Regions from separate parts of the Streptomyces sp. NPDC028308 genome, predicted to be linked through region 1. Evidence: riboswitches for the same ligand, from Rfam matches in the RefSeq annotation. Region 1 holds a riboswitch; each other region holds the start of a gene.
The links. Region 1 has a riboswitch for S-adenosylmethionine ahead of ACZ4VA_RS11750 (glutathione S-transferase family protein). Riboswitches for the same ligand answer to the same signal wherever they lie in the genome.
Positions count from the first base shown of each region.

Region 2: linked by a shared signal. The riboswitch ahead of thrC (threonine synthase) and the one ahead of ACZ4VA_RS11750 (glutathione S-transferase family protein) in region 1 are both predicted to bind S-adenosylmethionine.
Region 3: linked by a shared signal. The riboswitch ahead of ACZ4VA_RS18905 (aminotransferase class V-fold PLP-dependent enzyme) and the one ahead of ACZ4VA_RS11750 (glutathione S-transferase family protein) in region 1 are both predicted to bind S-adenosylmethionine.

Region 1 covers NZ_JBVHTO010000004.1:351,332-353,587, reverse strand. The annotation lists gene ACZ4VA_RS11750 (glutathione S-transferase family protein) at 1-821, opposite strand, end outside; SAM riboswitch class IV at 1,193-1,333, opposite strand; gene ACZ4VA_RS11745 (putative leader peptide) at 1,513-1,638, shown strand; gene ACZ4VA_RS11740 (LLM class flavin-dependent oxidoreductase) at 1,714-2,256, shown strand, end outside.
Region 2 covers NZ_JBVHTO010000010.1:424,383-426,638, forward strand. The annotation lists gene thrC (threonine synthase) at 1-862, opposite strand, end outside; SAM riboswitch class I at 880-1,037, opposite strand; gene ACZ4VA_RS24945 (glucosyl-3-phosphoglycerate synthase) at 1,206-2,177, shown strand.
Region 3 covers NZ_JBVHTO010000007.1:469,769-472,024, forward strand. The annotation lists gene ACZ4VA_RS18905 (aminotransferase class V-fold PLP-dependent enzyme) at 1-1,045, opposite strand, end outside; SAM riboswitch class IV at 1,236-1,352, opposite strand; gene trpD (anthranilate phosphoribosyltransferase) at 1,438-2,256, opposite strand, start outside.

The DNA.
Region 1 (2,256 bases):
GCGAGGGCGCCGGGAGCGTCGAGATGGACGAGGGCGGCCCAGAGGTCCACGTCCGCGGCACTCATCTCGTGGCCCAACACGTAGGGAGACGAGGTGAGTTGCCCGTTCAGTCGGTCCAGCGCGGCCGACCGGCGCCCTGGCCGGGCGTCCGGGGTGACCTCCGTGTCGAGGAGCTCGCGCAGGGCGTCGATGTCCGCCGCGAGGGCCGGCGGACGGAGGGCGGGGACCTGTGCCCTGGTGCGGTCCGCCAGGCCGGCCAGGTCGCGCAGGATGTCCGGCGTGTGGTTGCTGACGACACGTCCGGTCCACCGGTCGCACAGCGCGGGCACGGCGAGCGGGCCGTCGTAGTGGTGCCAGGTGGCCTCGTAGGCCCGGCGCAGGGAGGCGGAGCAGTCCGGGCCGCCAGGGGCAGCGGGGCCCGCGGGAAGGGTGGCGACGAAGTCCCCGAGGCCCAGCAGGTCGACGGTGACCGCGACGCGCAGCGAGCGCGGACAGTCCGGGGACAGGTACAGCTGATAGCGGTGCGGGGCCGGGTAGAAACCGCCGGCGAGACCGACGCCGATCCGGTTGTGGACGTGCTGCTGAGCACCGGCCGAACCCGCGCCGCGGGGCCGGGGGAGCGCGTCGAGCGGCGCGGCCGCGCGGAAGGACGACGCACACCGGGCCGGGGCACCGGCGTCGGCGGACTCCGCGGGGGAGGACTGAGTGCCGGGTGTGTCCCCGACGCCGGAACAGGCGCCGGTGGGGTCGGTGGTTCCGGGCTCGGGCGTGCCGGTGCGGGGAGTGCTCGTGCTGGAGGCGTGCGACAGGGTCTCGGGCATGACTCTCCATGGGTGAGGAAGTCCCGGCCGCCTCGTGGGCGCCGTGACGAAACGGAGTGACCGCGCTTCTCTCGTACCGGTCCGGGATCGCCGGAACCGGGACCTGTCCGGCCTCTCCCGTCCGCCTCGCGACGTCAGGCACGCTCGCTCGCGCGCCGGGCGCGGGCCCGCGTACGTGCGGTGCCGGGCTCGTCGCCGGGCACGCCGGGAGCGCGGACCCGAGTATGCGAAGGTGCCTCGCGGGCAGCGACGCGGAGGGCCGGACGGTCCTTAGTACGCGCTGGAGACACGCAGCAGATCGATGTGCAGGCGCCTCGTCAAGTCGTTCCTGGGCATTCCCACCGGTCCACGCTCGGGGCTCGCGAGACGCGAGACCACGCTTGTCCCGCCGCACCGGCGGAACCCGGTCGTCACCCGGGGCACCCCGTCGCGGTGGAAGGGTTGCCTGCCAGCGGGCCGGGGCCGATGACCGTACGAGCACGAACACTCGCGGGGCGCTGACAATCGTGACCGTCCTCAGCAGTGTCGCCGCGCCCCGGGGGAGCGTCAAGAAGGCGTCCGCGCCGTCTCACGACGTGGTCGGCGGCATGCCCGACTCCCGCGGCGCGGCGTACAGTTCGGCGGAACAAAGGGCGCGGCCGCTTGGTTGCCGCTCTGGAGGGCACCGAGTGCGGAGGCGGAGGTGGGAGCGATGGGAGTCGCGTCGCCCGCGTTCCGCCGTCCCGTGGTGACGTTCACCCCACGCGGCTGTGTCCGCCTGTACTCCCGGCCGCACATCGACCTGCTGCGCGTGGCCGGCGCGCTCTGTCGTCCCTGACCGTGCACCCGCGCCGCCGCCCCCACCGGACGAGGGCCGGCGATCTCCCATGGTCGACCAGGAAGGCACCCCTCCGTGTCCCCGAACTCCCCGCTGCACCTCGCCGTCGCGCTCGACGGCGCGGGCTGGCACCCGGCCGCCTGGCGCGAGCCCGAGGCCCGCCCCCAGGAGCTGTTCACCGCCCGCTACTGGGCCGATCTCGTCACCGAGGCCGAACACGGCCTGCTCGACTTCGTCACCATCGAGGACTCCCTCGGACTCCAGTCCTCCCTCCCCGCCGGCCCCGACGCACGTACCGACCAGGTGCGCGGCCGGCTCGACGCGGTGCTCGTCGCAGCCCGCGTCGCCCCGCTGACCCGGCACATCGGACTGGTCCCCACCGTCGTCGCCACACACACCGAGCCGTTCCACATCTCGAAGGCCGTCGCCACCCTGGACTACGTCAGCAACGGCCGCGCGGGCCTGCGCGTCCAGGTGTCGGCCCGGCCGGACGAGGCCGCCCACTTCGGCCGCCGTACGGTCCCCGGCCTCCCCGCCGAGGTACCCGGCACGGCCGCCGCCCCGGATCAGGCCGCCGAGCTCTTCGAGGAGGCCGCCGACTACGTCGAGGCCGTGCGC
Region 2 (2,256 bases), on a different contig from region 1:
GCCTGTCCTCGACCAGCCCGAGCCTGATCAGCTCCTGGAGGCCCTTGTCGATCTTCGTGAGCTGCGAGCCGGACGCGATCGGCACGACGAGCTGGTCCGGCAGCCGCCAGCCGAGCTGCTCGCAGATCTCGTACGCGAGGGTCTTCGAGCCCTCCGCGTAGTACGGCCGCAGGTTGACGTTGACGAAGCCCCAGCCCTCGCCGGCCGGGTCGCCGATGAGCTCGGAGCAGAAGCGGTTGACGTCGTCGTAGTTGCCCTCGATGCCGACGAGCTCGCCGCCGTAGACCGCGGCCATGACGATCTTGCCCTGCTCCAGGTCGTGCGGGATGAACACGCAGGAGCGGAAGCCGGCCCGGGCGGCGGCGGCACCGACGGCGCCGGCCAGGTTCCCGGTGGAGGAGCAGGAGAGCGTGGTGAAGCCGAAGGCGCGGGCGGCCTCCAGGGCCTGCGCGACGACGCGGTCCTTGAAGGAGTGCGTCGGGTTGCCGGAGTCGTCCTTGACGAACAGCTTGCCGGCCTCGACACCAAGCTCGCGGGCGAGGTTGTCGGCCTGCACGAGCTTGGTCCAGCCCGGGTTGATGTTCGGCTTGTCGGCGACGTCGGCCGGGACGGGCAGCAGGGGCGCGTAGCGCCAGATGTTCGCGGGTCCCGCCTCGATGCGCTTGCGGAGGTCCTCGGTGTCGTAGTCCGAGAAGTCGTAGGCGATCTCCAGCGGGCCGAAACACTCCTCGCAGGCGAAGACCGGGCCGAGCGGCACGCGGTGTCCGCACTCGCGGCAGGAGAGGGCGGCGGCGGGGCCGAGATCGACGGAGTCCGCGGCGGAGGGGGAGTTCGTGGTGCTTGCAACTGTCTGCGCAGCCATGGAGGCGAGGCCCTTTCTCCTCATCTTCCTCACGGCGCACTTCGCCGTGAGACGGATTTGGCACCTTCCCTAGCCGGGAGCCTCGCGACGCTGATCGGCGATGATCAGGACGAGACCGGCTGGAGGGTTGCCGGGGCTTCAACGGGCCGTATCCCTCTGCCCCTCTGGATGAGCGGTGTTCAGTTGTTGATCTGCGCGCGGTTCCCGGATCAGGACATGCGATGGTCATCCGCGTTGTTCAAGACTGTAACCGACGGCCAGGACAGTTGAGATAGTCGTCCGAACCGCGAGATGGATCACACCCCGGGTGGGCGTGTGAGCAGACAGTGAGGAGCCGCAGACCGTGCTGGAAGAAGTCGAGCGCTGGCTGAGCACCCGCTCCTGGTCCGTCACCGATCGTCCGCTGCACCGGCTGATGGCCGCGAAACGCGCCGCGGGCTCGACGGTCAGCGTCGTGCTGCCCGCGCTGAACGAGGAAGAGACCGTCGGCGAGATCGTCGCCGTCATCCGCCACGACCTCATGCGGCAGGTCCCGCTCGTCGACGAGATCGTCGTCGTCGACTCGGGCTCGACCGACCGCACCTCGGCGGTCGCCGCCGCGGCGGGCGCCCGGGTGGTGCACCGGGACGAGATACTGCCGCGCCTGCCGGCCGTCCCCGGCAAAGGCGAGGTCCTGTGGCGGTCACTGCTCGTGACGAGCGGGGACATCGTCTGCTTCGTCGACGCGGACCTGAAGGAGTTCTCGTCCGACTTCGTCACCGGGATCGTGGGCCCGCTGCTCACCGATCCGGGCGTCGATCTCGTCAAGGCCATGTACGACCGGCCGCTGACCGTGTCCGACGGGTCCGCCGCCGGCACGACCGCCGCGGGCCAGGGCGGCCGGGTCACGGAGCTGATGGCGCGCCCGCTGCTGAACATGCACTGGCCGCAGCTCGCGGGCTTCGTGCAGCCGCTGGGCGGTGAGTACGCGGCCCGCCGGTCCCTGCTGGAGCGGCTGCCGTTCCCCGTCGGGTACGGCGTCGAGCTCGGCATGCTGGTCGACGCGCTGCACCTGGTGGGCCTGGACGCGCTCGCGCAGGTCGACGTGGGGGTGCGCAGGCACCGCCACCAGGACGGGCAGGCGCTCGGCCGGATGGCGGCGGCGATCTACCGCACCGCGCAGCTCCGGCTGGCCCGCGGCCATCTGATCCGCCCGGCGCTCACCCAGTTCGAGCGGGGCGACGACGGCTTCGAGCCGCGCACCTACTCGGTGGACACCGAGGAGCGGCCCCCGATGACGGAGATCTCCGAGTACCGCTCACGCAGAGTGGCGTGAGACCGCTCCCGGAGTGACGGGCCGTGACGGGTTCCGGCGGTCGTATACGGCCGGTACCCGTCAGGTCCGTACGTTTGAG
Region 3 (2,256 bases), on a different contig from region 1:
CGAACGAGATGACGCCGACCCGCGGGGCGTCGTCCCCGAACAGCGACAGGACCCGCACCTCGGGCACCTCGGCGAGGCCCGCGCGGACGGTGTCGATCAGGTGCTGCTCGCGGGCGACCAGGGAGTCGAAGCCGGCCTCGGTGAGCGCCTTGCAGGCCGACGCGATGGAGTAGACGCCGATCACGTTCGGGGAGCCGGCCTCGTGGCGGGCGGCGCTGTCGTGCCACTCGACGTCGACCCCGCCGTCCGCGCGCCGCGAGACCTTGCGGCTGGCGCCGCCCCCCGCGAGGTAGGGCTCGGCCTCGGTCAGCCAGTCGGCGCGGCCCGCGAGGACACCGGAGCCGAAGGGCGCGTACAGCTTGTGCCCGGAGAAGGCGACCCAGTCGACGTCCAGGTCCTTGACCGACACCGGGTGGTGCGGGGCGAGCTGGGCGGCGTCCAGGACGATGCGGGCGCCGTGCGCGTGGGCGGCGGCGGCCAGCTCGCGCACCGGCCACAGCTCGCCGGTGACGTTCGAGGCGCCGGTGACGCACACCAGGGCCGGGCCGTACGGGTCGCGGGCGGCCAGCGCGCGCTCCAGGGTGGCGACGGCCTCGTCCGGGGTGCGCGGGGCGTTCAGGTACGTCACGCGGGCGTCGCGCCAGGGCAGCAGCGAGGCGTGGTGCTCGGTCTCGAAGACGAAGACCTGGCAGTCCGCCGGCAGGGCGGCGGCGAGCAGGTTGAGGGAGTCGGTGGTGGAGCGGGTGAAGACGACCTGGTCGCCGTCCCGGCAGTCGAGGAACTCGGCGACGGTCACGCGGGCGCTCTCGAAGAGGTCGGTGGAGAGCTGGGAGAGGTAGCCGGCGCCCCGGTGCACGCTGCCGTAGTACGGGGCGTACGCGGCGACGTCGTCCCAGACGCGCTGGAGGGCCGGGGCGCTGGCGGCGTAGTCCAGCGCGGCGTAGGTGACCTCGCCGCCGGTGACCAGGGGGACGGTGACATCCCGGCCGAGAACGGGCAGCGGGGCACAAACGGAACGGTCGGCGGCAGCGGTGGGGACAGACATGGCGAACTCCTGTGAGTGGCAGGCGAGATCGCTGTGCGGACAGCCCGCTCGGGGGGCGTCGACGGCACAGGAAGGAGGAGAAAAGGGTGTGCGGAGGCGGGGCTCTACGCCCTACCGCATTCGCTTGCTCACAGAAGGCTCCCTCGAACGACCAGGACCCCTGGCGGTGCTCACTCGGAAGAGTGCGAGGGGTCCGCGCTTGCCGTAGACCTCGCTGCCTACGGCCTGGTCTTCACCCGGGGCACCCCGCCACGGACGGAGGGTTGCCGGACAGCCGGCCGGGGCCTGATGGCTGTCGCTCATGACCTGGTACAGCATCTTGCCAGAAGATCTTCCACGCGCAAGGCGCGGTCCAGAATCCGGACCGCGCCCCGCCTCACCGTGTGTGCGGCTCAGGCGTTGCTGGCCGCGACCCACCGGTCCAGGGTGCGCTTCGCGGCCCCGGAGTCGACGGCCTCCGCGGCCCGTGCCATCCCGGCGCGGATCTGCTCCGCGAGCGGCCCGCTCCCCGGCTCCAGGGCGACCAGGGCCGCCGCCGCGTTCAGCAGCACCGCGTCCCGTACGGGCCCGCTCTCGCCGTTCAGCAGCCGCCGGGCCACGTCCGCGTTGTACGACGCGTCGGCGCCCCGCAGGGCCTCGACCGGGACCAGGTCGATGCCCACGTCACGCGGGTCGAAGGCGTCCTCGTGGACCTTCCCGTCGCGCACGACCCACACCCTGGACGTGGCGGTGGTGGTCAGCTCGTCGAGGCCGTCGTCGCCGCGGAACACCAGCGAGGAGTTGCCGCGTTCGGCGAAGACACCGGCGACGATGGGCGCCATCCGCAGATCGGCCACCCCGACGGCCTGGGCCTTGACCCGGGCCGGGTTGGTCAGCGGCCCCAGGAAGTTGAAGGTCGTGCGGATGCCCAACTGCCCGCGCGCGGCGGCCACATGACGCAGGGCGGGATGGAACTTCACCGCGAAGCAGAAGGTGATCCCGGCCTCCTCGGCCACCTCGGCGACCCGCTTCGGTGTCAGCTGGAGATTGACGCCCAGCTTCTCCAGGACGTCGGAGGCGCCGGACGCGCTCGACGCGGCCCGGTTGCCGTGCTTGACCACCTTGGCGCCCGTGCCGGCCACGACGATCGCCGACATGGTGGAGATGTTGACGGTCTTGGCGCCGTCGCCGCCCGTGCCGACGATGTCGACGGTCTCCCCGGGCACCTCGAT